Regions from separate parts of the Streptomyces sp. cg40 genome, predicted to be linked through region 1. Evidence: riboswitches for the same ligand, from Rfam matches in the RefSeq annotation. Region 1 holds a riboswitch; each other region holds the start of a gene.
What was found. A riboswitch is a leader RNA that binds a small molecule or an ion and turns the genes downstream of it on or off. The one in region 1 is predicted to bind S-adenosylmethionine.

Region 2: linked by a shared signal. The riboswitch ahead of ACQHII_RS01365 (putative leader peptide) and the one ahead of thrC (threonine synthase) in region 1 are both predicted to bind S-adenosylmethionine.
Region 3: linked by a shared signal. The riboswitch ahead of ACQHII_RS41590 (amino acid ABC transporter permease) and the one ahead of thrC (threonine synthase) in region 1 are both predicted to bind S-adenosylmethionine.

What each region holds. Positions count from the first base shown of each region.
Region 1 covers NZ_CP190128.1:4,967,459-4,972,675, reverse strand. The annotation lists gene otsB (trehalose-phosphatase) at 23-895, shown strand; gene ACQHII_RS21915 (alpha,alpha-trehalose-phosphate synthase (UDP-forming)) at 1,179-2,660, opposite strand; gene ACQHII_RS21910 (glucosyl-3-phosphoglycerate synthase) at 2,757-3,701, opposite strand; SAM riboswitch class I at 3,884-4,035, shown strand; gene thrC (threonine synthase) at 4,051-5,217, shown strand, end outside.
Region 2 covers NZ_CP190128.1:332,021-337,237, forward strand. The annotation lists gene ACQHII_RS01345 (bifunctional o-acetylhomoserine/o-acetylserine sulfhydrylase) at 1-121, shown strand, start outside; gene metX (homoserine O-acetyltransferase MetX) at 118-1,263, shown strand; one part of gene ACQHII_RS01355 (IS5 family transposase) at 1,279-1,793, opposite strand; one part of gene ACQHII_RS01355 (IS5 family transposase) at 1,793-2,138, opposite strand; partial or broken gene ACQHII_RS01360 (signal peptidase II) at 2,209-2,403, opposite strand; SAM riboswitch class IV at 2,640-2,754, shown strand; gene ACQHII_RS01365 (putative leader peptide) at 2,732-2,902, shown strand; gene ACQHII_RS01370 (ABC transporter substrate-binding protein) at 3,150-4,769, shown strand; gene ACQHII_RS01375 (ABC transporter permease) at 4,773-5,217, shown strand, end outside.
Region 3 covers NZ_CP190128.1:9,215,013-9,220,229, forward strand. The annotation lists gene ACQHII_RS41575 (alginate lyase family protein) at 1-653, shown strand, start outside; gene ACQHII_RS41580 (putative leader peptide) at 769-882, shown strand; gene ACQHII_RS41585 (glutathione S-transferase C-terminal domain-containing protein) at 949-1,833, shown strand; SAM riboswitch class IV at 1,910-2,018, shown strand; gene ACQHII_RS41590 (amino acid ABC transporter permease) at 2,355-3,335, shown strand; gene ACQHII_RS41595 (amino acid ABC transporter ATP-binding protein) at 3,332-4,129, shown strand; gene ACQHII_RS41600 (ABC transporter substrate-binding protein) at 4,194-5,217, shown strand, end outside.

The sequences.
Region 1 (5,217 bases):
TCCGCCCGGATAGGGTCGCCGTATGGGCAGCCCCAAGGACTCCACCGATCCCGTCCATTCCCCGGATGTACTGCCGATCCCTCGCACCGGTGCCGGGCGCGAGGGCCTGGAAGCGATCCTCGCGCGCCCCTCCGCCGCGGTGGTCGGGCTCGACTTCGACGGCACGCTCGCACCGATCGTCGCGGACCCCGAGCAGGCGCGCGCCGACCCCGGCGCGGTGCCCGCGCTGGCCGCTCTCGCCCCGAAGGTCGCCGCCGTCGCCGTGATCACCGGCCGCCCGGCGGGCGTCGCGGTCCGCAACGGCGGCTTCGCGGGCGTACCGGGCCTGGAACACCTGGTCGTCCTCGGCCACTACGGCACGGAGCGCTGGGACGCGGTGAGCAGTACGGTCAGCGCCCCCGCCCCGCACCCGGGCGTCGCGGCGGTCCGCGCCGAACTCCCGGGCTTCCTCGACCGGATCGGCGCCTGGCAGGGCACCTGGATCGAGGAGAAGGGCCGCGCGGTCGCCATCCACACCCGCCGCGCCACCGACCCCCAGGCCGCCTTCGAGGCCCTCCGCGCCCCCCTCACCGACCTCGCCACCCGCCACGGCCTGATCGTCGAACCCGGCCGCCTGGTCCTGGAGTTGCGCCCACCCGGCATGGACAAGGGCGTGGCGCTGGCCGACTACCTCCGTGAGACGAACGCCGAGTCCGTCCTCTACGCCGGCGACGACCTCGGCGACCTCCCCGCCTTCGCCGCCGTGGAAAAACTCCGCTCCGACGGCCTCCCCGGCCTCCTCGTGTGCAGCGGCAACGACGAGGTGACAGAACTACGGGAACGGGCCGACCTGGTGGTGGACGGGGCGGCGGGGGTCGTGGGGCTGCTGTCGACGCTGGCGGCTCAACTCGGCTGATGGGGTGGGGGTGTTGGCGGGGGTTGGGCCAGGGTTTCGCGGCGGCCCGGGTGTCGTCGGTCGGCGGCCTCCGGGCTCCGTGTCGGCGATGACGGGCCGGGTCCGCCGCAACGACGTGGCGGACGCCGCCCGGCGGGACCGTGGCCCCGTTGGCGGCGCCTCGGGCTCGATGCTCAACTCCGCGGATCGGGCGTGGGTGTTGGCGGGGGTTGGGCCAGGTTGTCACGCCGGCCCCGGCGTCCCCGGTCGGTCGTTCCGGTGCTCTGCCGCCCGCGCCCCGCGATCAACTCGCCTGATCCCGCAAGGCGTTCAGCTGGTCCAGGAACCACTGGGCCGGGGGGAGGGCCGTGGCCGCGACGGCCAGCCTCTTTGTCCGTTCGGCGCGTTCCTCGTGCGGCATTGTCAGGGCCTCGTGGAGGGCGTCGGCCGTGCCGATGACGTCGTACGGGTTGACGGGGATGGCGTCCTTGCCCAGTTCCTGGAAGGCGCCCGCCTCCCGGGAGAGGACCAGGGCGCAGCCCTCGTCGGAGACGACCGGGACCTCCTTGGCGACGAGGTTCATGCCGTCGCGGATGGGGTTGACGAGGGCCACGTCGGCGAGGCGGTACGCGGCGAGGGAACGGGCGAAGTCGTCCTTGACGTGGAGGACCACCGGGGTCCAACCGGGCGTGCCGTAGCGGGAGTTGATCTCGTCCGCGACCCGCTGCACCTCGGCGGTGTAGTCGCGGTAGACGGCGAGGTCCTGCCGGGACGGGTAGGCGAAGGCCACGTGCACGACCTGTTCCAGCAACTCCGGGTGGTCGTCGAGGAGTTGGCGGTACGCCAGCAGGCCGCGCACGATGTTCTTCGAGAGTTCGGTGCGGTCCACCCGGACGATGGTCCGGCGCCCTTCGCCGATCTCCTCGCGGAGCGCGGCCATCCGCTCCTCGACGTCCGCCTGGTGCGAGCGCGCGTGCAGGAACTCGGCGTCGGCACCGAGCCCGTGCACACCGATGAGCGTCTTGCGGGTGATCCTCTCCTTCTCCAGGTGCTCGATCGAACGGGGAGCACCCGACGGCCACAGGGGGAGCCACCTGTACGGGTCGAGCCCTTGCACGCAGCTCTCGAACGCCGTCGCCCACCGCCAGGTCAGGAACGCCACCCGGTCCGCCCCGAGCAGCCCCTCCATCAGCCGCACCTGGATGTCGTCCGGCAGCATCGCGAAGTACTCCACCGGCGCCCACGGCGTATGCGAGAAGTGCCCGATCCGCAGGTCCGGGCGGAGTTCACGGAGCATCCCGGGGACCAGGCACAGGTGGTAGTCCTGCACCAGCACCGCGGCCCCCTCGGCCGCCTCCTGGGCCAGCGCCTCGGCGAACGCCCGGTTGTACGTCTCGTACGACGCCCACTGGCGCCGGAACTCCGCGTCGAAGACCGGCTCCAGCGGGGTCTGGTACAGCATGTGGTGGACGAACCAGAGCACGGAGTTGGCGATGCCGTTGTACGCGTCGGCGTGCACGTCGGCCGGAATGGCGAGCATCCGCACACCGTCCTCGCCGACCCCGCGCCGTACCGCCTCCCGGTCGCCCTCCGACAGCGCCGAGCACACCCACAGCGCCCCCGCGTCCGGCCCGATGGCTGACAGCCCGGACACCAGCCCGCCGCCCCCGCGCCTGGCGTGCAGCGAACCGTCGTCGCCCACCTCGTACGAGACCGGGCCGCGGTTGGACGCGACGAGCACCTGAGCAGCACCGGACGGGGACGAGGGGGACGACGTGGAAGCCATACGGCACAACCTAGCCCGGCCCGGAAACGCTCAAACGTACGGACGGGTCACAACGGACCGGACGGGTCCGTATACGGCCGCCCGCCGGCGGACCGGCTACGCCACCTTGCGCGACTGGTACTCGGTGATGTCCGCCATCGGCGGCCGTTCCTCCGTGTCCACGGAGTACGTGCGCGGCTCGAAACCGTCCGGCCCCCGCTCGAACTGCGTGAGGGACGGCCGGATCAGATGCCCGCGGGCCAGTCGCAGCTGTGCCGTGCGGTAGATCTGCGCGGCCATCCTCCCCAGCGCCTGCCCGTCCTGGTGCCGATGCTTTCGCACACCCACGTCGACCTGCGCGAGGGCGTCCAGGCCCACCAGGTGCAGCGCGTCGACGAGCATGCCCAGCTCGACGCCGTAGCCGACGGGGAACGGGAGCTGCTCGAGGAGCGAGCGGCGGGCCGCGTACTCGCCGCCCAACGGCTGGACGAATCCGGCCAGTTGGGGCCAGTGCATGTTGAGCAGCGGGCGGGCCATCAGCTCGGTGACGCGTCCGCCCTGGCCGGCCGCGCCGCCGAGCGGGCGGTCGTACATGGCCTTGACGAGGTCGACGCCGGGGTCGGTGAGCAGCGGGCCCACGATCCCGGTGACGAAGTCGGAGGAGAACTCCTTCAGGTCCGCGTCGATGAAGCACACGATGTCGCCGCTCGTCACCAGCAGCGAGCGCCACAGCACCTCGCCCTTGCCGGGCACGGCGGGGATGCGGGGCAGGATGTCGTCCCGGTGCACGACCCGGGCGCCCGCCGCGGCGGCCACCTCGGAGGTGCGGTCGGTGGAACCGGAGTCGACGACGACGATCTCGTCGACGAGCGGGACCTGCTGCATGAGGTCGTGACGGATGATCGCGACGATGTCACCGACCGTCGCTTCCTCGTTGAGCGCGGGCAGCACGACGGAGACCGACTGGCCCGTACGGTGCTTCGCGGCCAGGATCTTGTGGAGCGGCCGGTCGGTCAGGGACCAGGAGCGGGTGCTCAGCCAGTGCTCGACTTCCTTCAGCACGTTGCGCGGCTCCTCTGCGTTCTCTCGGCGAGGGCTGGTCACAGACAGTGAGTAAGTGATCCATCTCGCGGTTCGGACGGCTCACTCAACTGTCCTGGCCTTCGGTTACAGTCTTGAACAACGCTGATGACCATCGCATGTCGGGGGCTGTCGGCGAGACAATTGCATACACAACTGAACACCGCTCATCCAGAGGGGCAGAGGGATACGGCCCGTTGAAGCCCCGGCAACCCTCCAGCCGGTCTTGTCGCATGTTGTCCATGTGCCGAGGCTCCCGGCTCGGGAAGGTGCCAAATCCGTCTCGCGGCGAAACGCGTCGTGAGGAAGATGAGGAAAGGGCCTCGCCTCCATGGCTGCGCAGACTGTTGCAAGCACCACGAACCCCGTAGACGCCGTTGATCTCGGCCCCGCCGCCGCGCTGTCCTGCCGCGAGTGCGGCCACCGTGTCCCGCTCGGCCCGGTCTTCGCCTGCGAGGAGTGTTTCGGCCCGCTGGAGATCGCCTACGACTTCTCGGCCTACGACACCGAAGAGCTCCGCAAGCGGATCGAGGCGGGCCCCGCGAACATCTGGCGTTACGCGCCCCTCCTGCCCGTCCCCGCCGACGTGGCGACCAAGCCGAACATCAACCCCGGCTGGACCAAGCTCGTCCAGGCCGACAACCTCGCCCGCGAACTGGGCGTCGACGCGGGCAAGTTGTTCGTCAAGGACGACTCCGGCAACCCGACGCACTCCTTCAAGGACCGCGTCGTCGCGCAGGCCATCGAGGCGGCGCGCGCCTTCGACTTCACCACCCTCTCCTGCTCCTCCACCGGCAACCTCGCCGGCGCCGTCGGTGCCGCCGCAGCCCGGGCCGGCTTCCGCTCCTGCGTGTTCATCCCGCACGACCTGGAGGAGGGCAAGGTCGTCATGGCCGCGATCTACGGCGGCGAGCTCGTCGGCATCGAGGGCAACTACGACGACGTGAACCGCTTCTGCTCCGAGCTGATCGGCGACCCGGCCGGCGAGGGCTGGGGCTTCGTCAACGTCAACCTGCGGCCGTACTACGCGGAGGGCTCCAAGACCCTGGCGTACGAGATCTGCGAGCAGCTCGGCTGGCAGCTCCCGGACCAGCTGGTGGTCCCGATCGCCTCCGGCTCCCAGCTCACGAAGATCGACAAGGGTTTGCAGGAGCTGATCAAGCTCGGGCTCGTCGAGGACAAGCCGTACAAGATCTTCGGCGCCCAGGCGGAGGGCTGCTCGCCGGTGTCCGTGGCCTACAAGGCCGGGCACGACGTCGTCCGCCCCCAGAAGCCGAACACCATCGCCAAGTCCCTCGCCATCGGCAACCCGGCCGACGGGCCGTATGTCCTCGACATCGCCCGGCGTACGGGCGGTGCGGTGGAGGACGTCGACGACGAGCAGGTTGTCGACGCGATCAAGCTGCTGGCGCGCACGGAGGGGATCTTCGCGGAGACGGCAGGCGGGGTGACGGTCGGTGTGACGAAGAAGCTGATCGAGAACGGGCTGCTGGACCCG
Region 2 (5,217 bases), 4.6 Mb from region 1:
CCAGTTGGCGGCGACCGGCACCTCGCCGGGTCTGGTGCGCCTGTCCGTCGGCATCGAGAACCTCGCCGATCTGAAGGCCGACCTGGAGGCCGGGTTCCGCGCGGCCAAGGGCGCGTCCTGAACACCGTACCGACTCCGTCCGCGGTCCCCCTTCCGCCGGCCTCCGGGGCCTGGCGGGAGGGGGACCCGCCCGGGCGCCGTCAGTGGCACACCCGGGAGAAACCTCTCGCGCTGGAGGCGGGCGGTGAACTGCCCGGTGTGCGGCTGGCGTTCGAGACCTGGGGGCACCTCGCACCGGATCGCTCGAACGCCGTACTCGTACTCCACGCACTCACCGGCGACAGCCATGTCGCCGGCCCCGCCGGGCCCGGTCACCCCACCCCCGGCTGGTGGGACGCGCTGATCGGACCGGGACGGGCCCTGGACACGGACCGCTGGTTCGTCGTCGCGCCGAACGTGCTCGGCGGCTGCCAGGGCAGCACGGGCCCGTCGTCGCTCCGCCCGGACGGGCGACGGTGGGGCGGGAGCTTCCCGTTCCTGACGCAGCGCGACCAGGTGGCCGTGGAGGCGGGCCTGGCGGACGAACTGGGCATCCAGCGTTGGGCGTTGGTGCTCGGCGGATCCATGGGCGGGATGCGGGCGCTGGAGTGGGCCGTCACGTATCCGGAGCGTACGGACGCACTCCTGCTGCTGGCCACCACCGCCTCGGCGAGCGCGGAGCAGATCGCGTGGACCGACATCCAGCTCCACGCGATCCGTTCGGACCCGCACTGGCAGGGCGGTGACTACCACGACACCGACCCGGGTCCGCACGTCGGGCTCGGCCTGGCCCGCCGTCTGGCCCATGTCACCTACCGCAGCGAGCAGGAGCTGGCGGTCCGCTTCGGCCGTGCGCCCCAGGACGCGGAGGATCCGTGGAACGGCGGCCGGTACCAGGTCGAGTCGTATCTCGACCATCACGCGGCCAAGTTGGTGCGGCGATTCGACGCGGGCAGCTATGTCACGCTGGCGGAGACGATGAACAGTCACGACATCGGCCGCGACCGCGGTGACACGCGAGCGGCCCTGCGCCGGGTGACCGCGCGCACACTTGTCGCCGGAGTCGACTCCGACCGGCTCTACCCACCGTCCCAGCAGGCGGAGTTGGCGAACGGCATCCCCGGCGCGGACCGTCTCCGCGTGATCGATTCTCCCTACGGCCACGACGGATTCCTGATCGAGACGGAGCAAGTAGCCGCGCTGGTACGCGAACTCGTCGGCTAGGGCGTTTCTTGTGGATCAGCGTGCGGACCAGATGAAGATGCCCGCGATGTGCAGTGCGGCAAGGTAGACGGTGGCGGTCTTGTCGTATCGAGTGGCAAGGCCGCGCCACTGCTTGAGCTTGTTGATGCACCGCTCGACAGTGTTGCGCTGCCGGTAGGCGGTCTTGTCGAAGGCGGGTGGCCTGCCGCCGGACCGGCCCCGCCGCCTGCGCTTGGCGATCTGGTCGGCAGGCTGCGGGATGACGGCCCGGATGCCGCGGCGGCGCAGGTGGGTGCGGATGGCCCGGGAGGAATACGCCTTGTCCGCCAGGACTGTCTCCGGGGTGGTCCGGGGCCGTCCGACCGGCCGGGCCACCCTCAAGCGGGCCATGACCTCAGTGAATGCGGGTGCATCACCCGCCTGTCCCGGTGTGAGGCAGAAGGCCAGGGGGCGGCAACGTCCGTCGGCAACCAGATGGATCTTGGTGGTCAGTCCGCCGCGGGAGCGACCGAGGGCATGGTCGTGCGGCTCGCCGGCCGGGGCCCCTTTTGACGGGCCCCGGCGGCGTGCTGGTGGGCGCGGACGATGGTGGAATCGACGGCGACGACCCAGTCGAGGTCGCCTTCGGAGTCGGCCTGGGCCAGCAGCGCGGCGAAGACCTTCTCCCAGGTGCCGTCGGCCGCCCACTTCCGTAGCCGGTTGTGGACGCCCTTCCAGGAGCCGAACTCCTCGGGCAGGTCCATCCACGGGCAGCCGGTGCGGTACTTGAAGGCGATCGCGTCGATCACCTGCCGATGATCCCGCCACCGCCCACCCCGCCTCGGTGCCCGATCGGGTAACAGCGGCTCGATCCGGGCCCACTGGGCGTCAGTCAACGACACACCCAGACCAACGATCAGATGATCCGAAGGAAACGCCCTAGCGGCGCGGCGCCGCCGGCACGATCGGGTTCGGCGGCGACGACCGTCAGCCCGGGACGACGATCCCGCCCTTCCGGCGGTCCCGCAGGCCGGATCCGTCCGGGGAGAAGCCCAGGGAGGAGAGCAGGATCATGAGGGCTCCACCGGGCGCCCGGAAGATCCGGTCCGTCAGCTTGCCGAGCGCACCTCCGAGCAGCAGACCCGGGGCGAGAGCCCACGGGAGGCTGTGGAGCTTGCGTGAGCCCGGGCGCCGGCTTCGGTTCCCGCTGTCTCACGCGGCGCCGCCGAGCCGGGCGATGAACGCCTCGCGGCCGAGGGAGGGCAGGCGGGCGGAGATCACACCCGGAAAACAGCCACGGAGTCCGGTCGGCCGGGCGGAGCGCGATCCGCAGCCGGGCGATTCCGGGCCGGGCAGCAGCCTAGCCGTCTCCACCCCGGCATTGACGCACGGCGACACCGCTCCATACGATCAACAGTGGCATTGAGTGTCAGCGTCCGATCCTGGCCGAACGACCGGCAGCCCCCCGACGCAGTGGGGCGCCCAGGGCGAACGCCCGGCAGGGAAGCTGATGGCTCTGCGAAAGCGCGATCCCGTGACCGGGGTCCCGGACATGGAGGACGGCGTGCCCAACAGCTACGACCCGAGTGCCTCCTGTCACGACGCCGTCGTCTTCTCCCGGCTCTCGCGCCGGCGCCACATCGACCTGCAGCGCTTCACCAGCTGTCTGTGTCAGAGCTGACCTTGTCCGGCCTTCCGGGCCGACGTCTGTCCGCCCTTCGAAGCTGACATCTCCGGTCGCCCGTCTCGCACGGGCCGCTTCCCCCCTTCTCCCACGGGTCGACGTATGCACGGGTGTGTCCCGCGCCGGTCGACGCGTTTTCCACGCTTCAGGAGTCCCGCCCCCGCCGGGGTCGGCACCGTCCGCGTCCAGCCACGGTCCGCGCAGGTCCGTGTGCACGCGGTGATACGAGTAGGAGCACCTCTCCGTGACAGCACATCCGGTCTCCCGAACCACTCGACGAGCGGCTACGGCCGCGCTTCTGACCACCAGTTTCCTGCTGACCGCCTGCGGATCGGGGGGCGGTGGCTCCGACGCCGGCGGCGGACGGGCCAGGTCCGGTGGCACCCTGACCTTCGCGGTGGGCTCCGACGCCGGTTGCGTGGACCCGCAGCAGGTGGCCAGCAACGACACCATCTACTCGGTACGGCAGATCGTGGACTCCCTCACCGACCAGGACCCCGCGACCGGCAAGATCGTGCCATGGCTGGCGAAGACCTGGGACATCAGCTCCGACGCGACGACGTTCACCTTCCATCTCAGATCGGGTGTCACCTTCAGCGACGGTTCCAAGCTGACGGCGCAGGTCGTCAAGGACAACTTCGACGCGGTGCCGAAGCTCGGCGCGCTGGGCACTCTCGCCGAGGGCTATCTGAGCGGCGTCAAGAGCACCACCGTGGTCGACCCGCTCACCGTCAGGGTGACCTTCCAGCAGCCCAACGCCCAGTTCCTGCAAGCCACTTCGACCCACTCGCTGGGCATCGAGTCGTCGGCGAGCGCGAGGAAGAGCCCGCAGGAGAAGTGCAGCCAGGGAGTGGTCGGCTCCGGGCCCTTCGTGCTCAAGCAGTATGTGCAGAACCAGTCGATCACGCTCGCCAAGCGCACCGGGTACACCTGGGGTTCCTCGCTGTGGCACAAGAGCGGGGAGGCCTATCTCGACAAGGTGGTCTTCAAGGTCGTACCCGAGGCCGGAGTTCGCGCCGGCAGTCTCCAGTCGGGGCAGGTGGACGCGATCAGCAGCGTCGGCAAGGCCAACGAGGCGGCCCTCAAGGGCGGTCAGGTCACCCTTCAGCGCCGGGCCAATCCCGGTGTGGTGTTCGGCCTGGCGTTCAACAACTCGCGGCCGGTGCTGAAGGACGCGCGGGTGCGTCAGGCCATCGGGTTCGCCATCGACCGCAAGCAGATCGCCGACACGGTGTTCCCGACCGGGACCCGGCCCGCGACCAGCGTCCTGGCGCACACCACACCCGACTACGCCGACCTGTCCTCGGACCTGACGACCGACGCGGCCAGGGCGAAGTCCCTTCTGGACGCGGCCGGTTGGAGGACCGGTAGCGACGGCATCCGGACGAAGGACGGCAGGAAGCTGACCCTGACCGTCGACTGGGGCCCCAACTCAGCAACCAACCAGCCCGCGTTGGAGCTGATCCAGCAGCAACTGAAGGCCGTCGGCGTCGGCCTGACGCTCAAGGAGATCCAGATCACCCAGTTCGCCCCGACACTTCAGTCCGGCGACTACGACGCGGCATGGAGCAATGTGACCCGCGCCGACCCGGACATCCTGCGCAGCTCCTTCTCCACCGGGCTGGCCAACTTCTACCGCCTTCCCGTGACCCCGCTGGACACCTCGCTGACCGGACAGGCGGCGACCACGGACACCGCGAAGCGCGGCCAACTGGTCAAGCAGGCTCAGGAGTTGATCGTCCAGAACGCCTACTACGCACCGGTGGTGGAGCTCCAGACCCAGATCGGCGTGGCGAAGAAGGTGCACGACCTGAACTTCGACGCCTCCAGCCGGATCCAGCTGCACGACACCTGGATCGGCTGACGCATGCGCCGCTACGCGATCAAACGGCTCGCGCAGGCGGTCGGGGTGCTGTGGGCCGCCTACACGGTGTCCTTCCTGGTCCTCGACTTCCTGCCGGGCGATCCGGTCACGGCGATGGCCAGCGCCGGAATGGACTCCGGGACGGTCGACCCGGCCCAACTCGCCGCGCTGCGGCACGAGTACGGCTTCGACAAGCCGATTCTGGTGCAGTACGCCGACTACCTGGGCCGGGCGGTGCGCGGGGACTTCGGCAACTCGGTCTCCACCGGACGGCCGGTGTCCTCGACGCTGGCCGACGCCCTGCCGCAAACCCTTCAGCTGACCGGTGCCGCGCTGCTCCTGGCCGTGCTCCTCGGCGGTGGACTGGCGGTCGTGGCGACCGACACCTCCCGCCGATGGTTGCGTCAACTGCTGCTGTCGCTGCCGCCGTTGGGGGTGTCGGTGCCGA
Region 3 (5,217 bases), 4.2 Mb from region 1:
ACAGCTTCCTCACCAACCACAACGACGCCTGCATCACCAACTACTGGGCCAACTGGGACCTCTGCAACATGGCGTCGATCCTGGCCATCGGGATCCTCAACGAGGACAGCGCCAAGTACGACCAGGCCGTCACGTACTTCAAGTCGGGTGCGGGCAACGGCTCGATCGCGCACGCCGTGCCGTATCTGTACACCGACTCCGACGGCTACGCGCTCGGCCAGTGGCAGGAGTCCGGCCGCGACCAGGGGCACACCGTCATGGGCATGGGGCAGATGGGCGCCGTGTGCGAGATGGCCTGGAACCAGGGCGACGACCTGTACTCGTACGACAGTCGCCGCTTCATGAAGGCCGCCCAGTACGTCGCCAAGTACAACGCGGGCAGCGACGTGCCCTTCACCACCTACACCTGGGGGACCGGGCAGAGCTGCGCCCAGTCGTCCCAGACGGTGATCTCCTCCGCCTCGCGCGGCCAGATCCGGCCGGTGTGGGCGATGCTCCACTTCCACTACAACCGCCGGATCAGCCTCGACGACAAGTACATCTCGGCCATGTACTACAACCTCGTCGCACCCGAGGGCGGGGGAGGTGACTACGGCTCCGACAGCGGCGGCTACGACCAGCTCGGCTTCGGGACCCTGATGTACGCGAAGTAGCGGCCCGGCCTGTCCACGGGTCGGGACCGGTGCCCGACCCGTGGACGCCCTCTTGACCCCGGGCGACGGTGGATCGACACTCCAGTAGGGAATCCTAGTGAACAGGTAGGGAAACATGGGGCGCCTTGAGCCGGTCACCACCAGCCGAGTGGACCGTTCGCCCCTTCTGACCTCCCGCCGTCACATCGATCTGCTGCGGGTCTGCAGCGCCATGAGCCCACTGCGCTGAGCCCCTCCACCGTTCGACGACGCTTCCGCCGCGCGTACGTCCACGCGCCCGTACCCGGGGAGTCCCATGTCCGTCACGCCTCTCGCCGCCGTCCCCTCGCCCCGCTCCGCCCCCCTGTTCAGGGGCAGGATCGGGAGCGACGCGCGCAGCGGGCACTACGCCGTCCCGCGCCGCTACCGCCTCCATCTGTCCACCGCCTGCGCCGACGGCCTGCGCATCGCCGTCACCCACAGCCTGCTCGGCCTCCACGAGAGCTGTCCGGCCGTGTTCCTGTCCGCCGTACCCGACTGTCCGAGTGGTGGACACTCCGCACTGCGTCCGCTCTACGAGGCGAGCGCCCACCGCTACTCCGGTCCGGCCGCCGCGCCCGTCCTGAGCGACGACTGGTCCGGCCGGATCGTCAGCACCCACGCTCCCGACATCACCCGCGACCTCGCCCGGCACTTCGGCGCGGGCGGACCCGAGCTCCACCCGTGCGGCGCCGAGTCGGAGATCGAGGCCGTCGAGCGGCTCTGCGCGCAGGGCATCGAGGACGCGGCACAGCGCGCCGGCGCGGCCGGCGGCGAACAGGCCGGGCGTGACGAGGCCCTCGGCCTGCTGCTGGAGACGCTGGGCTCGCTCGACCGCTGGCTGGACGGCCGCGAGCACATGATCCGCGACGAACTCACCGCCGCCGACGTCGAGTTGTGGGTGACGCTGGTGCAACTCGACACTGTGCACCGCTACCACCTGGACGCCGCCGCCGTGCAGCGCATCGCCGACCACCCCCACCTGTGGGCCTACGCCCGCCGGCTGGCCGCCCACCCGGCCTTCGGTACCCACCTCGACCTCGACGGCATCGCCCGCCGCCACCACGCCCGCTGCCAGGGCCTGGAGGCCGCCGGCGCCGCCGTCCAGATCCTGGACTGGGCAGCCCATGCCGCGGACGAAACGGGAGCTTGCCGCAGTTGAGCGGCGTCTCCACCGTCCATTTGCTGGACGGCCGTTGACATTCGTTCGGGCAATTGTCTTAACTTGCGGCCAGAACGGTCATGAGTGTCAGCGACAAGCCCTGGCTTGCTGACCGGCAACCCTCGCACGCGGTGGGGTGCCCCAGGTGACGACCGGACCGGATGACGTTTCGGTAAGCGCGAGGCCCCACGGGGCCGGAACAGTGACAGGTGACGCCATGTACGCAGCTCCCAGGACGGCCACATGCCGCCCGCAGGGCTGCGTACGGTCGTACGCCAACCTGTTCGTCGCCGACCGCGCTGTCGATCTGCTCCGGGTCAGCAGCGCACTGTGTACCGCGTCGGGCCGCGCCCGCTGTCGCGCCTGACGACCAGTCGGCCGACGCACCTCTGACGCACACCCGATCCCGTCGGTGTGCCTGCCCCCTTCCCCGCCCCCGGTCCCGCGCACCCCGCGCGTGCCGTCAGCCGTCGCGCGTCCACCGCCGCGGACCGGGGTCTGTGAAACCGCCGGAGCCCACCATGAGTGAACCCCCAGGCACCACCGTGTCCCTGGCTGCCGTCCCCGCAGCCGACGCCCCGTCAAAACCCCTGACGGCACAGCGAGTTCAGCCGCTGCGCCGGCCCGGCCGGTGGATCGTCACGCTGGTCGTGCTGGTGCTGATCGCCCAGTTCGTCCACGGACTGGTCACCAACTCCTTCTACCAGTGGGACCGCTTCGGCTACTGGTTCCTGCGCCCGACGATCCTCGACGGACTCGTCATCACGCTCGAAGTGGCCGCGCTCAGCGCGGTGTCGGGCCTCCTCGGCGGCATCCTGCTCGCCCTGGCCCGGCTGTCGAAGAGCCCCGTGCTGCGCGCCGCGAGCTGGACCTATGTATGGGCGCTGCGCTCCATCCCGCTCATCGTGGTACTGATCTTCCTCTACAACTTCAGCGCCCTGTACCAGACCCTCAGCATCGGCGTCCCCTTCGGCCCCGCCTTCTTCTCCTTCGACGAGTCGAAGCTCGCCACCGACATGGTCGTCGCCGTCGTCGGACTCAGCCTCAACGAGGCGGCGTACGCGGCCGAAGTGGTCCGCGGCGGCATCCTCTCCGTCGACCAGGGCCAGCACGAGGCGGCCTCCGCGCTCGGCCTCCCCAAGGGCTACCAGTTCCGCAGAATCGTCTTCCCGCAGGCCCTGCGCTCCATCACCCCGAACTACGTCAACCAGCTGATCGGCCTGATCAAGAGCACCTCGCTGGTCTTCTACGTCTCGCTGCTCGACCTGTTCGGCTCCGCGCAGACGATGGGCTCCACCTACCCCGGCGACATCGTGCCGCTGCTCCTGGTCGTCACCGTCTGGTACCTGATCCTGACCAGCGTCGTGTCGGTCGTCCAGTTCTACGTCGAGCGCCACTACGCCCGGGGCGCCACCCGCTCCCTGCCGCCCACCCCGATCCAGAAACTCCGCGACGGTGTCACCGATCTGCGGGCCCGCATCCGCAGGGAGACCGCCGTATGACCACGAACACCGTCGAACCGCTGGCGGACATCACACCCGCCGCCGTAGAGGTGCACGACGTCCACAAGTGGTACGGCGCCCACCGGGTGCTGGACGGCGTCGATCTCACGGTGCGGCCCGGCGAGGTCACCGTGATCCTCGGCCCGTCCGGCTCCGGCAAGTCCACGCTGCTGCGGGTCATCAACCACCTGGAGAAGCCCGAGATCGGGTACGTCAGCGTCAACGGCGAGCTGATCGGGGTGAGGCAACAGGGCGGACGGCTCAAGGAGTTGAGCGAGCGCGCCATCCTCGCGCAGCGCAGCCGGATCGGGTTCGTCTTCCAGAACTTCAACCTCTTCCCGCACCTGACCGTCCTCGACAACGTGGCCGCCGCCCCGGTCGCCACCGGCAGGCTCGGCAAGCCCGAAGCACTTGAACTGGCAAGGGAGTTGCTCGCCCGCGTCGGTCTCGCCGAGAAGACCGGCGCCTACCCGAGGCAGCTCTCCGGCGGCCAGCAGCAGCGCGTCGCCATCGCACGGGCCCTCGCCCTCCGCCCCGGCGTCATCCTCTTCGACGAGCCGACCTCCGCCCTCGACCCCGAACTCGTCGGCGAAGTCCTGTCCGTCATCAAGGACTTGGCGACCAGCGGCACCACCCTCGTCATCGTCACCCACGAGATCGGCTTCGCCCGCGAGGTCGCCGACCGGGTCGTCTTCATCGACGGCGGAAAGATCGTCGAACAGGGCCCGCCGCACGAGGTCCTCGACAAGCCACAGCACGAGCGCACCAGGGACTTCCTCAGCAAGGTCCTCTGAGCCACCCCCTCTTCACCTTCACCTTCACCTTCAACAGCCCTCAACACCGAGCCTAGGAACAGCCATGTCTACTCTCAGCCTGCGCAGCAGAATCACTCGCGGACTCACCGCGGGAACCGTCCTCGCTTCCCTCGCCGGTGGTCTCGCGGCCTGCGGCGGCGACAGTGACGCGGCCACCACGTCCGCCGGTGCCGCCTCCGGCACCGTCACCGTGGGCGCCTTCTCCCTCGGTGCCGCCAAGGAGGCCACGCTCAAGGTCGCCGAAGTGAAGTCGATCAGCGCCGAGTTGCCCAAGTCCATAGCGAAGAGCGGCAAGCTGGAGATCGGCGTCGGCTTCCTGCCCGCCGGTTCCCCGCCGCTCGGCTACGTCGGCTCGGACCAGAAGACCCTCACCGGTTCCGAGACCGACATCGCCCGCCTGGTCGCCGCCGTCCTCGGTCTCAAGCCCGAGCTGAAGAACTCCACTTGGGAGAACCTCTTCATCGGCCTGGACAGCGGCAAGGTCGACGTCGCCTTCTCCAACGTCACCGACACCGAGGAGCGCAAGGCGAAGTACGAGTTCGCCTCCTACCGCGAGGACAACCTCGGCTTCGCGGTGAAGGCCGACAACTCCTGGAACTTCGACGGCAATTACGAGAACCTCGCCGGCAAGACCGTCGCCGTGGGCGCCGGCACCAACCAGGAGCGGATCCTCCTGGAGTGGAAGAAGAAGCTGGCCGCCGAGGGCAAGAAGGCGCTCACCGTCAAGTACTTCCAGGACAACAACAGCACCTACCTGGCGCTGGCCTCCGGGAAGATCGACGCCTACCTCGCCCCCAACCCCTCGGTCGCCTACCAGGTCTCCTCGACCAAGGGCACGGCCAAGGCGGTCCGCAACGCGGGCACGTACTCCGGCGCCGGATCCACCCTCCAGGGCCTGATCGCGGCCACCGCGAAGAAGGACAGCGGCCTCGCCAAGCCCCTCGCGGACGCCATCAACTACCTGATCAAGAACGGCCAGTACGCCAAGTGGCTGGCCGCCTGGAACCTCTCCAACGAGGCCGTCGCCAAGTCCGAGATCAACCCGCCCGGACTGCCCAAGACCGACT